DNA from 2 places in the Comamonas sp. CAH-2 genome. Region 2 is predicted to be linked to the other one. Evidence: predicted binding sites of a transcription regulator. Region 2 holds the regulator's gene; the other holds the start of a gene.
What was found. The regulator FNR, encoded in region 2, switches genes on or off when oxygen is low (the NO sensors DNR and NnrR bind a similar motif). The targets are predictions, from matches to a motif close to TTGATNNNNATCAA.
Positions count from the first base shown of each region.

Region 1: the regulator FNR is predicted to act here: its motif matches at 2,077-2,090, upstream of napE (periplasmic nitrate reductase, NapE protein).

Region 1 covers NZ_VSWF01000023.1:36,160-44,283, forward strand. The annotation lists gene FYM52_RS12910 (Rrf2 family transcriptional regulator) at 310-759, opposite strand; gene FYM52_RS12915 (NnrS family protein) at 761-1,996, opposite strand; gene napE (periplasmic nitrate reductase, NapE protein) at 2,347-2,505, shown strand; gene FYM52_RS12925 (chaperone NapD) at 2,498-2,794, shown strand; gene napA (periplasmic nitrate reductase subunit alpha) at 2,787-5,282, shown strand; gene FYM52_RS12935 (nitrate reductase cytochrome c-type subunit) at 5,304-5,798, shown strand; gene FYM52_RS12940 (cytochrome c3 family protein) at 5,813-6,451, shown strand; gene ccmA (heme ABC exporter ATP-binding protein CcmA) at 6,456-7,136, shown strand; gene ccmB (heme exporter protein CcmB) at 7,130-7,786, shown strand; gene ccmC (heme ABC transporter permease CcmC) at 7,788-8,124, shown strand, end outside.
Region 2 covers NZ_VSWF01000042.1:5,259-13,382, reverse strand. The annotation lists gene ccoN (cytochrome-c oxidase, cbb3-type subunit I) at 3-1,442, shown strand; gene ccoO (cytochrome-c oxidase, cbb3-type subunit II) at 1,459-2,091, shown strand; gene FYM52_RS16510 (cbb3-type cytochrome c oxidase subunit 3) at 2,105-2,242, shown strand; gene ccoP (cytochrome-c oxidase, cbb3-type subunit III) at 2,270-3,184, shown strand; gene ccoG (cytochrome c oxidase accessory protein CcoG) at 3,256-4,686, shown strand; gene FYM52_RS16495 (FixH family protein) at 4,762-5,049, shown strand; gene FYM52_RS16490 (hypothetical protein) at 5,296-5,601, shown strand; gene fnr (fumarate/nitrate reduction transcriptional regulator Fnr) at 5,673-6,398, opposite strand; gene hemN (oxygen-independent coproporphyrinogen III oxidase) at 6,603-7,982, shown strand; gene FYM52_RS16475 (sulfite exporter TauE/SafE family protein) at 7,988-8,124, shown strand, end outside.

The sequences.
Region 1 (8,124 bases), on a different contig from region 2:
AACATCTCCTAGGTATCAATCAACAAGGTTGAAGAGGTCCGCCACGCTGTCGCAAATGGGCAGGGTGGCTTGAAAAAGCTGTGGAACGGTGCTGTTAGCACTCAACCCCATCGAGTGCTAATAATAAGGTAAAAATTTTGGCTTTCAAGGGGTGGGTGTTCCTCGCTGACGTCACGCAATCTCTGTGCAGGGGGGCGCTGGACCCGATGGCGAGGTTGGTTGCCCAAAAAACTCTTTGCAAAACAACAACTTGAGAATTTTTGTGCGGTGCGCCCCTTGCCGCGGGCCGAGGTTTCGGAGCGTGGTGCGTCAACGGCTGATGGCGATGGGCTGGGTCCACTGCGCCAGGACTGGCAAGCCGGGGCGGGCGATCACATCGGCCAGCGTGTAGCAATCCAGGTGCTGCCAAAACGCCTTCAGTGCCCCATTCAGGATGCAGGTCAGCGCACAGCCGCCGGTCAGCCGGCAGTGGTTGTTGGGGCCCAGGCATTCGACGAGGTTGAAGTCGGGTTCAATGCTGCGCACCACCGCCCCCAGCGGGATCTCCTGGGGGGATTTGCTCAGGTGCAAGCCTCCGTTTTTCCCGCGCACCGTGGTGATCCACCCTTGCTGCGCCAGCACTTGGGACACTTTCATCAAGTGGGCCTGCGAGATATCGAAGGCCTTGGCAATTTCGCTGATGGTGCACAGGCGCTCGCTGTGGGCGCCGGTGTAGATCAGGACCCGCAGCGCATAGTCGGTGAGTGTGGTCAGGCGCATCTTAGTGAGGCCGGCGTTGGAGGGGGACGGGTTTTCCGGGGCGCTGGTCAGCACGTGGGCGCACCAGCATTGGAAGGAAGCGCCATAAGTAAACGGCAAATGCCAAGACCCAGCATGCGGCGCTGGCATGCAGCCAGGGCACGGGGTGGGTGCTGGCGCCCAGGGCCACCAGGCGCAAGACAACGGCGCAGAACACCAGTCCATAGCTGCACACCATGCTGCGGTCGGCGACCAATGCTCGCCCGGTGTGACCCAGGGCCGTGCGCGTGATCATGCCGACGATGAGGGCGCCAAATCCGGCCATGCCGAGCACGTGGACCGGCCAGGACATGCGTGCCGTCCAGCCCAGGGCGTAGGCGGCTGCGGCCCACAGGCCCAGTCCCAGCCCGGCATAGCCTAGGTAGAGGATCCAGAGCAATGGCGTGCGCAGCACGGCCCAGGGCTTCCAGGCCATCACGTGCCAGAGGGTGAGCAGCCCGGCCGCGGCGAAAAGCGGGGCGGCCCATGGATCAGGACCGAATTGCCACACCAGGATGCCGCAAGCGGCCAATCCCGCCTGCCATTGACCGCTGCGCGTGTGCCGCGACACGTTGAGTTGCGGGAGTGCCCGCGTGGCAAAAAATGGAATCACCCGCCTGGCAATCAGCAAGGCAATGGCGGCCATGCACAGCATGCCCGTGAAGAAATAGTGCATTACTACGCTGTAGTCGAGCTGGTGCCAGCACGCGTAGAGGTACGCCGCGTTGGCGCTGCCCATGCCAAGCAGCAGCAGAACCAGGAGGTAGTTGTGCCGGCTTTGGCGTGCGAGCAGGCAGCGGCCTATCGCCAGTGCTGCCATGGCGATGAACAGCAGGTCGGCGGTGCTTGCCACCGTAAAGGCGACGGCGCCGGGCCAAAGAAAGCCCAGGCGTGCGGTGGCCCAGAGCAGCACCAGTGCGCCCAGTGCAGGGCCTTGCAAGGGATTCATGCCGGTCCAGTTGCTGGTGGCGGTCAGCAGAAAACCCACCGTGATGGCTGCAATGAATCCCCAGAACATTTCATGGGCGTGCCAGAAGACCCCGGCCACCACGCCCTGCAGCAGCGAGGGGGCAAACACCCAGAGCGATACAGCCGCCATGGCCCAGAGGGCGCCACACAGGTACAGCGGCCGAAACCCCAGTTCCAGAAAGGCCACCAGGGACGGATGCTGCGGCGGTTCCGGCGTGGACGGTTCCTGGATTTTCAGAAGGCTAGTCATTGCAGTTTTTTCAATAAATACAAAACCTGCATCCAGGGTAGATGTTTCTGAATATTTCTGTTTGAAATGATTATTTTTATTTGATTTAAATCAATCTTTTAATTGTTTGATTGATGTATGAATTGCTGTGGATATTGCGGTTATCGATAGAGATTTTCGAATGGAGCGGATGGTTGCTGTGTTTTTTAATGGGTGAAGGCTAAGTTTGAATATCGATTTGATGCGCATCAATTGAATGTTTGGTCAATGTCTTTAAAGTCGGTGCAAGTGTTCATGGCTGTGCGGGTTGGGGCGGATTGAAGGTCTTGCCAAGCCGCCGTAGCCTGCACAGTCATCCAGAAAGGTGGCACATGCTTGAGAAAAAGAATCCCACGACGCGCAAAGAAGAATTGCGCAGCTTCGCTTTCCTGACGGTGGTGATGGCGCCGGTGTTGGCCGGTTTGATCATTGCTGGCTACGGCTTCCTGGTCTGGATCTTCCAGATGTTTGCGGGTCCTCCGCATGCCTGAAGCCCCGCATTCAATGGCCGATGAGCTACACATTGCCAGCCTGGTGGTCCATGTCCTGCCGCAGGCGCTGGATCCCGTCGGGCAGGCGCTGACCACGATGGGGCCTGTCCAAGTGCATGGCACCCATCCAGACGGCAAGCTGGTGGTCACCCTGGAGGGTCCCAGCGCCGACTTCATCCTGGATCAGGTGGCGCACATTCGGTTGATCGATGGCGTACTGAACGTCTCTCTGGTGTACCAGCACGCAGAACCCCGGCAATTACTTAACGAGGGAGTCTCCCATGACTAGCACCCGTCGCGATTTCGTTCGTCAAACTGCTGCCGCCGCCGCGGGCGCTGTGGCAGGCATTCCCATCCACGCCATCTCCCAGGAGGGCGCGCAAGCGGGTGGTAGCACGCCCATGAAATGGTCCAAGGCGCCTTGCCGCTTCTGTGGCACCGGCTGCGGCGTGATGGTGGCCGTCAAGGACAACCGGGTGGTGGCGACCCAAGGCGATCCCCAGGCCGAAGTGAATCGGGGCCTCAATTGCGTCAAGGGCTACTTCCTGTCGAAGATCATGTATGGCGAGGACCGTCTGACACGGCCGTTGCTGCGCATGAAGAATGGCAAATACGCCAAGGATGGGGAATTCCAGCACGTGTCATGGGATACCGCGTTCGACGTGATGGCCCAGCAATTCAAGAAGGCGCTCAAGGAAAAGGGGCCGTCCGGCGTGGGCATGTTCGGCTCGGGCCAGTGGACGGTCTGGGAAGGCTATGCCGCATCCAAGCTGTTCAAGGCCGGGTTCCGCTCCAACAACATTGATCCGAATGCGCGCCATTGCATGGCCTCGGCGGTAGCGGGCTTCATGCGCACCTTCGGCATGGACGAGCCCATGGGTTGCTACGACGACATCGAAGCCACGGACACCTTTGTGCTCTGGGGTTCGAACATGGCGGAAATGCACCCTGTGCTCTGGACGCGTGTGACGGATCGCCGCTTGAGTGCGCCGAATGTCAAGGTGGCCGTGTTGTCCACCTTTGAGCACCGTTCGTATGAACTGGCAGACATTGAGCTGACCTTCAAGCCGCAGACCGACCTGGCGATCCTGAACTACATTGCCAACCACATCATCACCACGGGGCGTGTGAACCAGGAGTTCGTGGCCAAGCACTGCAACTTCAAGTTGGGCAATCCGGACATCGGTTACGGGTTGCGCCCCGAGCATCCCTTGCAGAAAGCCGCCAAGAATGCGGCAGACCCAGGGGGGGCCAAGCCCATGACGTATGAGGAGTACGCCAAGTTCGTCTCCACCTACACCCTGGAATACACCACCAAGCTGACGGGCGTTCCGGCCAACCGGCTCAAGGAGCTGGCCGAGCTGTATGCGGACCCCAAGCGCAAGGTGGTGTCGTTCTGGACCATGGGCTTCAACCAGCATACGCGCGGCGTCTGGGCCAACAACCTTGTCTACAACATCCACCTGCTCACCGGCAAGATCGCGACCCCGGGCAACAGTCCCTTCTCGCTGACGGGCCAGCCTTCGGCCTGTGGCACGGCACGCGAAGTGGGTACGTTCTCGCACCGCCTGCCCGCGGACATGGTGGTCACCAATCCCGAGCACCGCAAGACCGCGGAAAAGATCTGGAAGCTGCCCGAGGGCACCATCCCCGAAAAACCCGGCTATCACGCCGTGCTGCAGCACCGCATGCTCAAGGACGGCAAGCTCAATGCCTACTGGGTCATGGTGACCAACAACATGCAGGCCGCCGCCAACCTGGTGCAGGAAGGCTATCCGGGCTATCGCAATCCGGACAACTTCATCGTGGTGTCGGATGCCTACCCCACCGTCACCGCGACCTCGGCGGACCTGATTCTGCCGACCGCCATGTGGGTGGAAAAGGAAGGTGCCTACGGCAACGCTGAGCGCCGCACGCACTTCTGGCACCAGTTGGTCAAGGCGCCGGGTGAAGCACGTTCTGACTTGTGGCAGCTGATGGAGTTTGCCAAGCGCTTCAAGATCGAGGAGGTGTGGCCTGAGGAGCTCCTGGCGAAGGCCCCGCAGTACCGTGGCAAGACCATGTTCGATGTGTTGTACCGCAATGGCCAGGTGGACAAGTTCCCCGTGACCGACATCGAGGCGGGGTACAACAACCACGAAGCCGAGTCGTTTGGCTTCTACCCCCAGAAGGGGCTGTTCGAGGAGTACGCCGCGTTCGGACGGGGCCATGGCCACGATCTGGCACCGTTCGATGTCTACCACCAGGTGCGGGGCCTGCGCTGGCCGGTGGTCAATGGGCAGGAGACCAAGTGGCGCTACCGCGAAGGGACCGATCCGTATGTGAAGCCGGGCACCGGTTTCGAGTTCTATGGCCACAAAGATGGCAAGGCGGTCATTTTTGGCCTGCCGTATGAGCCGGCCGCCGAGGCTCCCGATCAGGAATACCCGTTCTGGCTGTCCACCGGTCGCGTGCTGGAGCACTGGCACTCCGGGTCCATGACCCGCCGCGTGCCCGAGCTGCACCGTGCCGTGCCGAATGCGCTGTGCTACATGCACCCTGACGATGCCAAAGCGCTGGGTTTGCGCCGGGGCAGCGAGGTTGAGGTCGCCTCGCGCCGTGGCGCCATCCGTTCACGCGTGGAGACCCGTGGCCGCAACAAGCCGCCGCGTGGTCTGGTCTATGTGCCATGGTTTGACGCTAGCCAGCTGATCAACAAGGTGACGCTGGACGCGACCGATCCGATCTCGTTGCAAACCGACTTCAAGAAGTGTGCCGTGAGGCTGACCAAGGTCTGAGGACAAGCAGAGGAGCACCCCATGAAACGCATACAGAAACTGGGAATGGCACTGATGCTGTGTATCGGTGTGGTCACCGCGACCGGCATGGCCTCCGCCGAGCCCTTGTACGACAAGGCCCGCGGCACGGCACCCTTGCTGGAAACCACCAAGCCACCGGTGTTGGGCAACCCCATCAACGATGATGTGCGCCGCACGCGCAACTACGCGCAGCAGCCGCCCGTGATTCCGCACCGCATCGATGGCTACCAGGTCGACAAGAACTTCAACAAGTGCATGGATTGCCACTCCCGCACCAAGGCGGAAGTTTCTCAGGCGATCCCGGTCTCCATCACCCACTACCAGGACCGCGATGGCAATACCCTGGCGCAGATCTCGACCCGGCGCTACTTTTGCGTGCAGTGCCATGTGGGGCAGGACAATGCGACGCCTTTCGTAAGAAATACATTCCAGGATGTGGACAGCCTGCTCCTGAAAGCATTGCAAAATCCTGCGAACGCATCCAAGAAACCATGAACTGGGGCACAAGCATGCTGCAATTACTCAAGCGCTACTGGGCCGTCATACGGCGCCCCAGCGTCCACTTCAGCCTTGGGTTCCTGACGATTGGCGGGTTCATTGCGGGCATCCTGTTCTGGGGGGCTTTCAATACCGCGATGGAAGTCACGAACACCGAGAAGTTCTGTACGGGTTGCCATGAAATGCGCGACAACGTCTTCGCCGAGCTGAAGAGCACCATCCACTACACCAACCGCTCCGGGGTGCGCGCGATCTGCTCGGACTGCCACGTGCCGCACAACTGGACCGACAAGATGGCGCGCAAGATGCAGGCGTCCAAGGAGGTGTGGGGCAAGATCTTTGGAACGGTGGATACGCCGGAAAAATTTGATGCCAAGCGCCTGGAGCTGGCGCAGCACGAATGGGCGCGCCTGAAAGCCAACGATTCCCTGGAATGCAGAAACTGCCACAACTACGACTCCATGGACTTCACACGCCAGAGTCAGCGGGCGCAGAACATGCATTCCACCTACCTGGCGAACAAGGAAAAAACCTGCATCGATTGCCACAAGGGAATTGCCCACCAGCTGCCACACATTCCTCCGGGCGTGGGCCCCAGTGATAGCCCGGGCCAGGTGGTGCCAGCCCCTGTCGCCATGGCCAAGCCCTGATCGCATGGTGTCTGCGGAGCATGCGCCACGGAGCCTGGACGTTGCTGGCTTTGGCTGCCTCCGCAATGGCCGGGTGCTGTTGCGCCAGATCGATTTCAGCCTGCAGGCCGGCCAGGTGCTGCAGCTCAAGGGCAGCAATGGCGCTGGCAAGAGCACCTTGCTGCGCAGTCTGGCCGGGCTGATGCCCTGGCGTGCCGGGGCGCTGGCATGGTGCGGTCAGCGTGTCATCGCATCCAGCCCCGCGTTCCAGCGGCAGCTGTCGTACCTGGGGCACCAGTGCGGCATGAGCGATGCCCTCAGTGGGATCGAGAATCTGCGTTTCGCACTCCAGATGCAGGCCGTGCCCTGGTCCGGTGAACGTGCGGCCCAGGTGCTGCGCACACTGGATGTCCTGGACGTGGCTTCGCGTCCTTTTGGTCGCTTGTCCCAGGGGCAGCGACGGAGGGTGGCGATTGCCCGGGTCCTGCTCAGTGAACGCCCGCTGTGGTTGCTCGACGAGCCAGACAATGCGCTGGATGCACAGGGCAGCGCATTGCTGGTGCAACTGCTGTCGGCACACGCCCAGGCGGGTGGGCTGGCGATGGTGGTCAGCCATCGCGGTCTGCTGGTGCCTGGCGTGCCGGCCCCGGTATTGGACTTGAGTGCCCCCTCCGCGGCTACGGCGCAGCAGGAGGCGCCATGCTGAGAGCGGTGGTGGTGCGCGAGCTGCGTCTGGCCGTCCGCCGGCCGGCCGATGCCCTGAGTGGTCTGGCGTTTTTCCTGATGGTGGGCAGCCTGTTTCCGCTGGCTTTGGGGCCGGACAGCGTCTTGCTCCGGCAGATCGCGCCTGGCGTTGTTTGGGTGGCGGCCTTGCTGGCGGTCTTGTTGGGCCAGCACCGGCTGTTCGAGGGGGACCATGCAGACGGTTCACTGGAGCAGTGGTTGCTGGCCCCTGCACCTTTGCCGCTCCTGGTGGGGGTGAAGGTGGGGGCGCAATGGCTGGTGGGCACGCTGCCGCTGCTGCTGGCCACGCCGCTGCTGGGCTGGCAATATGGCCTGGGCGAAGAGGTGATGGGGGTGCTGTTGCTGTCGCTGGCCTTGGGCACGCCCAGCCTGTGCGTGCTGGCGGCCCTGGGGGCTGCGCTGACCCTGGGCTTGCGCGGTGCTTTGCTGCTGGTGCTGGTCGTGCTGCCGCTGAGCGTGCCGATCCTGATCTTTGGCAGCCATGCCGTGACCCAGTCCTTGCTGGGGCTGCCTGCGGCCCCCGCGTTGAATTTGCTCGGTGCCTGTTTGTGCCTGGCGCTGCTGGCCGGCCCCTGGACGATTGCGGCGGCGTTGAGGCTGGCGCTGGAATGATATGAACCCTTCCCCTGTTGCTTCTCCTCCTCGATCGCCGCGTGCTGCGGCCGCAGGCTTTCGCTGGCGCCAACTGGCCTCCCCGCCGGTGTTTGACCACTGGGCACAACGCCTGTGGCCGTGGCTGGCCGTGCTGGCGCTGGCGTTGACCGTGGCTGGGCTGTGGGTGGGTTTTTTCGTGGCCCCCACCGACTACCAGCAGGGCGAGGTCTATCGCATCATCTTTTTGCATGTACCTGCGGCCTGGATGTCGATGTTCATTTATGTGGTGGCGGCGGTGCACGCGGGGCTGGGCCTGGTCTACCGCACCCGCCTGTCACCACTGCTGGCGCGCGCCT
Region 2 (8,124 bases):
CGATGGATTCTCTAAAAACCAGTGCTGCACACTACAACGACACCGTAGTGCGACAGTTTTCAATCATGGCCGTCGTGTGGGGGGTAGTAGGCATGTTGGTCGGCGTTTTTATCGCCGCCCAATTGGCTTGGCCCGAACTCAACTTCGGAATTTCTTGGCTTAGCTTTGGGCGTCTGCGTCCATTGCATACAAACGCGGTGATTTTTGCGTTCGGCGGATGCGCCTTGTTCGCAACGAGCTACTACGTGGTGCAGCGTACCTGCCAAACCACATTGTTCCTGCCCAAGCTGGCAGCCTTCACCTTCTGGGGTTGGCAGCTGGTGATCGTGGCTGCAGCCGTTTCTCTGCCGCTCGGTTTTACCTCGGGCAAGGAATACGCTGAGCTGGAATGGCCCATCGACATCCTGATCACCCTGGTGTGGGTGTCCTACGCGATTGTGTTCTTCGGAACGATCGGTACGCGCAAGGTCAAGCACATCTACGTGGCCAACTGGTTCTTCGGCGCCTTCATCATCGCGGTGGCACTGCTGCACGTGGTCAACAGCGCCGCTGTGCCTGCTGGCCTGATGAAGAGCTACTCGGCCTACGCTGGCGTGCAAGATGCCATGATCCAGTGGTGGTACGGCCACAATGCGGTGGGCTTCTTCCTGACCGCAGGCTTCCTGGGCATGATGTACTACTTCATCCCCAAGCAGGCGGGCCGTCCGGTGTACTCCTACCGCCTGTCGATCGTGCACTTCTGGGCACTGATCTTCACCTACATGTGGGCGGGTCCTCACCACCTGCACTTCACGGCACTGCCCAACTGGACGCAGTCGGTCGGCATGGTGTTCTCGCTGATTCTGCTGGCACCGTCGTGGGGCGGCATGATCAACGGCATCATGACCCTGTCCGGCGCCTGGCACAAACTGCGTGATGACCCCGTGCTGCGTTTCCTGATCGTGTCCCTGTCGTTCTACGGCATGTCCACCTTCGAAGGTCCGATGATGTCCATCAAGACCGTGAACGCGCTGAGCCACTACACCGACTGGACCGTGGGCCACGTGCATTCCGGCGCTCTAGGCTGGGTGGGTCTGATCACCATGGGTTCGCTGTACTACCTGATTCCTCGCCTGTTCGGCAAGAAGGAAATGCACTCCAAGTCGGCGATCGAGCTGCACTTCTGGATGGCCACCATCGGCATCGTGCTGTACATCGCTGCGATGTGGATTGCCGGTGTGATGCAGGGCCTGATGTGGCGCGCTGTGAATCCTGACGGTACTTTGACCTATACCTTTGTGGAAAGCGTGAAGGCGACGTATCCCTTCTATGTGATTCGTACGATCGGTGGCCTTCTGTACTTGGTCGGCATGTTGATCATGGCCTGGAACGTGTTGAAGACCGCTGCGTCTGGCCGCGCCGTGAAGGTGGCTGTGCCTGCAGTGCATCCTGCCCACGCCTGAGTACTAGGAGTCTGAAATGTCTGCAAACAACAACAAGGCCTCTGGTGGCTTCACCCACGAGAAAGTGGAAACCAGCAATTTCTTGATGATCGTCTTGATCTTGCTGGTGGTGGCGGTGGGGGGGCTGGTGGAAATCGTTCCCCTGTTTTTCCAAAAGTCGACGACCGAGGCGGTGCAGGGCGTGGAGCCCTACCCTCCACTGCAACTGATGGGGCGCGACGTCTATCTGCGTGAGGGTTGCTACAACTGCCACTCCCAGATGATCCGTCCTTTCCGCGCAGAAACCATGCGCTACGGCCACTACTCGGTGGCGGGTGAGTTCGTGTACGACCACCCCTTCCAGTGGGGCTCCAAGCGTACCGGTCCTGACCTGCACCGCGTGGGCGGCAAGTACAGCGATGAATGGCACCGTATCCACTTGAACAACCCTCGTGATCTGGTGCCTGAGTCCAACATGCCCGAGTACCCATGGCTGCAAAAGAACCTGGTGGATCACACCGTGGTGGCCCAGCGCATGTCTGCGCTGCGGACAGTGGGTGTTCCCTATACCGACGAGCAAATCGCCGGTGCAGCGGAGCAGATCAAGGGCAAGACCGAAATGGAAGCATTGATTGCTTACCTGCAGGGTCTGGGCACTGCGCTGAAGTAAGAAGGAGCGGGTTATGGATATCACCACCATGCGCATTGTTGCGACGTTGGCATCGCTGGCGTGTTTCCTAGGCATCTGGTGGTGGGCGTATGCCCGCCGTAACCAGGCCCGCTTTGATGAGGCGGCGCAGCTGCCTTTCCAACAAGACTGATTCTCTCCACCAGAACGAGAACATCCCATGAGCGATTTCATAAACAATTTCTGGTCGGTCTATGTCGCAGGCATTACCTTAGCCGGCATCGTCGGCTGCTTGGTGCTCCTGGTCATTACCGCCCGCAAGAAGGTGGTTTCCGATGAGGAAAACACCACCGGCCACGTCTGGGACGAAGACCTGCGTGAACTGAACAACCCCATGCCACGCTGGTGGGTCTGGATGTTCGTGATCACCATCATCTTTGGTCTGCTGTACCTGACGGCTTATCCTGGTCTGGGTACTTATGCCGGCAAGCTGCAATGGAGCCAAGTGGGTGCCTACGAAGCCGAGGTGGAAAAAGCCAAGGCCGAGCTGGAGCCGCTGTATGCACGCTTCACGGCCATGAGCACGGAAGATGTGTCCAAGGACAGCCAGGCCATGGCCATCGGCGAGCGTTTGTTCATGAACAACTGCGCGCAATGCCACGGCTCCGATGCCCGCGGCAGCAAGAGCTTCCCGAACCTGGCCGACAACGATTGGCTGCACGGTGGCGCGCCTGAGAACATCAAGCAAACCATCACCCAGGGTCGTATCGGCATGATGCCTCCCCAGGCCGAAGCCGTGGGTTCTCCCGACGATGTGCGCAACCTGGCCCACTATGTTCTGAGCCTGTCCGGCAGCCCCCATGACTCGCTGAAGGCTTCGCTGGGCAAGTCCAAGTTCACCGCTTGCGCAGCCTGCCACGGCATGGACGGCAAGGGCAACACCATGCTCGGCGCGCCTAACCTGACCGATGACATCTGGCTTCACGGTTGGGGCGAACAGGCGATTGTGGACATGATCAACAATGGCAAGATGAACGAAATGCCTGCGCAGGACAAGAAGCTGACCCCTGCCCAGATCGACGTTCTGACCGCCTATGTCTGGGGTTTGTCACACAAGCCCGCAGCGGCTAACTGATCGTTGTGGCGATCCAAAAGGCGGCACTGTGTGCCGCCTTTTTATTTGGTGCGATTAGGGGAGCGTAATTCATGAGTTCCGAGCAAAAGAAACCGCAAAAAGTCATTCCTATCAAAGCGGAAAGCCAGGAAAAATCTGTCTCGTTTTACGAAGCGCATAAGAAAATCTATCCGCGCTCCATCAGCGGGACCTTCATGCGCTGGCGCTGGCTGATGGTGTGGGCCACGCAGCTGCTGTTCTACGGCCTGCCCTGGCTGGATTGGGGGCAGCGCCAGATGGTGCTGTTCGATCTGGGCGCGCGGCGCTTTTACCTGTTCGGCTACGTGCTGTACCCGCAGGACTTCATCTACCTCACGGGGCTGCTGATCATCAGTGCACTGGCCCTGTTCCTGTTCACGGCCGTGGCCGGGCGCCTGTGGTGCGGCTTCACCTGCCCGCAGACGGTGTACACGGAAATCTTCATGTGGATCGAGCACAAGGTCGAAGGTGACCGCAGTGCGCGCATCCGTCTCGACCAGGCCGGCTGGACCTGGGAGAAGGTTTGGAAAAAATCGCTCAAGCAATTGCTGTGGGTGGCGTTTGCCTTGTGGACCGGCTTCACCTTTGTGGGCTACTTTGTGCCCATCCGCGAGCTGGGCAGCGAGCTGCTGGCCCTGCAAGGTGGCTGGCAGATTTTCTGGGTGCTGTTCTACGGTTTTGCCACCTATGGCAATGCCGGCTACATGCGCGAGCAGGTCTGCAAGTACATGTGTCCCTACGCGCGCTTCCAGAGCGCGATGTTTGACAAGGACACGCTGGTGGTCAGCTATGACACCGTGCGCGGTGAAGCGCGCGGTCCGCGCAAGAAGGATGCGGATTACAAGTCCCAGGGACTGGGCGACTGCATCGACTGCAAGCTCTGTGTCCAGGTCTGCCCGGTGGGCATCGACATCCGCAACGGCCTGCAGTACGAGTGCATCGGCTGTGGCTTGTGCATCGATGCGTGCAACAACGTGATGGACAACATGCATTACCCGCGGGGCCTGATCCGCTTGACGACGCAAAACGCCGTTACCCAGCGCTGGCCACGCTCCCAGATCCTGCGGCGCATCGCCCGTCCTCGGGTGCTGATTTACGGTGCGGTTCTGGTCGGCCTGTCGGTGGCGATGGTGGTGAGCATGGCGCTGCGCGAGCCGTTGAAGGTGGACGTGATCCGTGACCGAGCCTCGCTGGCCCGGATCGTGGCCGGTGGCAAGCTCGAGAATGTCTATCGGCTGCAGGTCATGAACGCCACCGAGGCCACCCAGACCTACCATGTGCAGGTGCATGGGCTCAACGGGATCGAACTGGTCGAGGGGGGCGAGGTTGAAGTGCTGCCCGCCCAGACGCGCGGCGTGGCCGTGCGGGTGCAGATCCCCTACGGGGTGGCGGAGCCCGGTTCGCACCACATCGTGTTCGATATCGATGCGCGCAGCGGCGAGGGTCGTGTGTCCGAAAAATCGGTGTTCGTGGTGCCGCGTTGATGGTGATTGCTGGTCTGGCGCACGCTGCCGTTGGGCATTGTGCGCAATGTGTGTTTATCTCTCAGAAAGTCTAGGATGTCTCAAGCTGAAATGAAGCCCGAAGTCTCGACCGCTCCCTGGTGGAAATTCGGCCATGTGTGGCTGGTGCTGGCAGGTCCTGCCATTGTGGTGGTGGCGGGCATTGTCACCTTGGTCATTGCCACGCGTGGCGCGGACCCGGTTGTGGACCCCGACTATTACCAGAAGGGCGTGAACATCAACGAGCAATTGCGCAACCCGGACAAAAGCCATGCGCCTGCGCACGCGGTGCGCAACCATGCCGCCACCCCTGCGGACGATTTGCCCAACCTGGCACCCAAGTGATGCGGCGTGCTGACAGGCCGTTTGTGCTGTTCTCGGCAGCACGGGGGGCATGACCGCGCAGAGGGGATTGGCTTAAAACATAGCTGCTGGCGCATGTAATCAGTAGGTTTCAAATAGAAAATTATTTGAAATTCAATGGAATCAAGCGCTGGCAGCTATGTTTTTTTATTCAGTGTTTGTCCCACAACCAGGGTGCAGTGCCTGTGGACACAATTTATGCACAACCCCTTGCGAAGGAGTGCTTTTATGTGGACACGACGCTGGATGTGGATTGGCTGGCCGGCCTTTGTGGCGGCCGGCGTGATGGAGATGCTGGTTTTCGCGGCGTTTGACCCGCACGACATGCTGTGGATGGGGCAGGCGGTGGAGTTGTCGCGCACGGCCATCTACACCCTGGCATTCTTTGCGTTCTGGGCGGTCTTCGCCGTGGCCGGCTGGATGACCATGGTGCTGGCCCTGCCCAGCGCCGCGGTCAATGCCCAAGCCCAGGCGCCGTCGGCCGGGCTTGGTGATCCCGAGCGGCTGCAAGCCTGCTATCCCAACAACGCGTGAAGTAAAAAGGCCTCCCTGCAAATCCAGAGAGGCCTTTTTTCGTGTACCTGCGCTGAGGCAGCGGCAGGTGGTTACTTGTTGCAGTCCTGGTGGCTGTTGACCAAGCGTTGCAGCGCGGCAGTATCCAGAATGCGCACGTGGCGCTGTTTGACTTCCACCATGCCTTCTTCGACGAACTTCGAGAAAGTGCGGCTGACCGTCTCCAGCTTCAGGCCCAGGTAGCTGCCGATCTCTTCGCGCGTCATGCGCAGCACCAGTTCCGACGACGAGAAGCCGCGTGCGTGCAGGCGCTGCACCAGATTTAGGATGAAGGCCGCCAGGCGTTCTTCGGCGCGCATGCTGCCCAGCAGCAGCATCACACCGTGCTCGCGCACGATTTCGCGGCTCATGACCTTGTGCACGTGGGTCTGCAGGGCCGTCACTTCGCGCGACACCTCCTCCAGCCCGTCAAACGGCATCACGCACACTTCGGCATCTTCCAGGGCCACCGCATCGCAGGTGTGGTGGTCATGCACGATGCCATCCAGGCCAATGATCTCGCCGGCCATCTGGAAGCCTGTCACCTGGTCGCGACCATCTTCGGTAGCCACGCAGGTCTTGAAAAAGCCTGTGCGGATGGCATACAGCGATGTGAAGGGCTCCCCGTTGCGGAACAGGGTGCCGCCGCGCTTGACCTTGCGGCGGGTGGCCACAATTTCGTCGATGCGCTGCAACTGCTGCTCACTCAGCCCCACAGGCATGCACAGCTCGCGCAGGTTGCAGTTGGAACAGGTGACTTTGATGGTTGGAGGGGTCATGTACTCGGACGCGGCGTGGTGCAGGCATTCTTGCGGGTCACGCGGTGCGTTAAAGGTCGGTAAAAAAGAAGCTGTTACAACTGGGATTGCGGTGAATGATGCTTGTCAAAATTGTGGCATTGCTTGATCGCAGACCTCTTGATTCACGTCAAGGATGGTTGCGGGCCATTGGTGCACAGTCTAACAATCAAGGAAAAAAGATTCATGACTGTCGTCACACCCGAACTCCTGCGTCGTTACGACGTACCTGGTCCACGCTATACCTCTTACCCCACAGCAGACAGGTTTGTGGAAGCGTTTGGTGATAGCGACTATATCTTGGCTCTGAAGCAACGCAAAGTCGCTGCGGCTGCCAAGCAGCCGATGTCGCTGTATGTGCACATCCCGTTTTGCGAATCGCTGTGCTATTACTGCGCGTGCAACAAGATCGTGACCAAGCACCATGAGCGTGCTGCCACGTACATGCGCTATCTGGAGCGCGAGGTCGATCTGCACCTGCAGCACTGCGGGCGGGGGCAGGTGGTCAGCCAGTTCCATGTCGGCGGAGGAACGCCCACGTTCCTGTCCGATGACGAGCTGCGTGAGCTGTGGCAGATGCTGCGCGAGCGTTTCGCCTTTGATCCTGCTGGCGAGTATTCCATCGAGGTGGACCCGCGCACGGTGACGCGCGAGCGCCTGGCTGTGCTCAAGGAAGTTGGCTTCAACCGCCTGAGTTTCGGCGTGCAGGACTTCGATCCCGATGTGCAAAAGGCCGTGCACCGCGAGCAGCCCGCCGAGCAGGTGTTCGATCTGGTGGCCGCTGCGCGCGAATTGGGATTCCAGTCCATCAATGTGGACCTGATTTATGGCCTGCCCAAGCAGAACGCGCAATCGTTTGCGCGCACGCTGCAACAGGTGGCACAGCTGCGCCCGGATCGCATTGCCTTGTATGCGTACGCCCACTTGCCCGAGCGTTTCAAGGCCCAGCGCCGCATCCTGCAGCAGGACTTGCCACCTGCGCCAGACAAGGTGAACATGCTCTCGGCGGCCATCGCCAGTTTCATTGATGCGGGCTACGTGTATGTGGGCATGGACCACTTTGCCTTGCCTGAGGATGCGCTGGCAGTGGCCAAGCGCCAGGGGCGACTGCATCGCAACTTCCAGGGCTACAGCACCCAGCCGGATTGCGATCTGATTGCGCTGGGGGTTTCGGCGATCGGCCGCGTAGGCGCCACCTACAGCCAGAACGCCAAGACGCTGGAAGAGTATTACGACCTGCTGGACCAGGGACGCCTGCCCGTGGTGCGCGGTCTGGCGCTGACGCGCGATGACTTGATCCGCCGCGCCGTGATCATGACCATCATGTGCCAGGGCGAGGTGCTGTTCGAGTCGATCAACAACGCATGGCTGATCGACTTCCCGCAGTATTTCGCGGCGGAAATCGCTGCACTCGAAAGCCAGCAAGAAGAAGGCCTGGTGGAAATCCAGGACGACTGCATCAAGGTGACCGAGAAGGGGTGGTTCTTCGTGCGCGGCGTCGCCCTGGTGTTTGACCGTTATTTGCAGGCAGACCGCAACCGGGCCAGGTTTTCGCGGATCATCTGATCCTTATGGCGCTTTCTCTGCTTTGGACGGCATTTTTCATGGGGCTCGTGGGTGGGCCCCATTGTCTTGCCATGTGTGCCGCACCCTGCCATGCCGTCATCCAGGGGCAGGCCCATGCCGTGCGCCTGCATGCCGGCGCCGC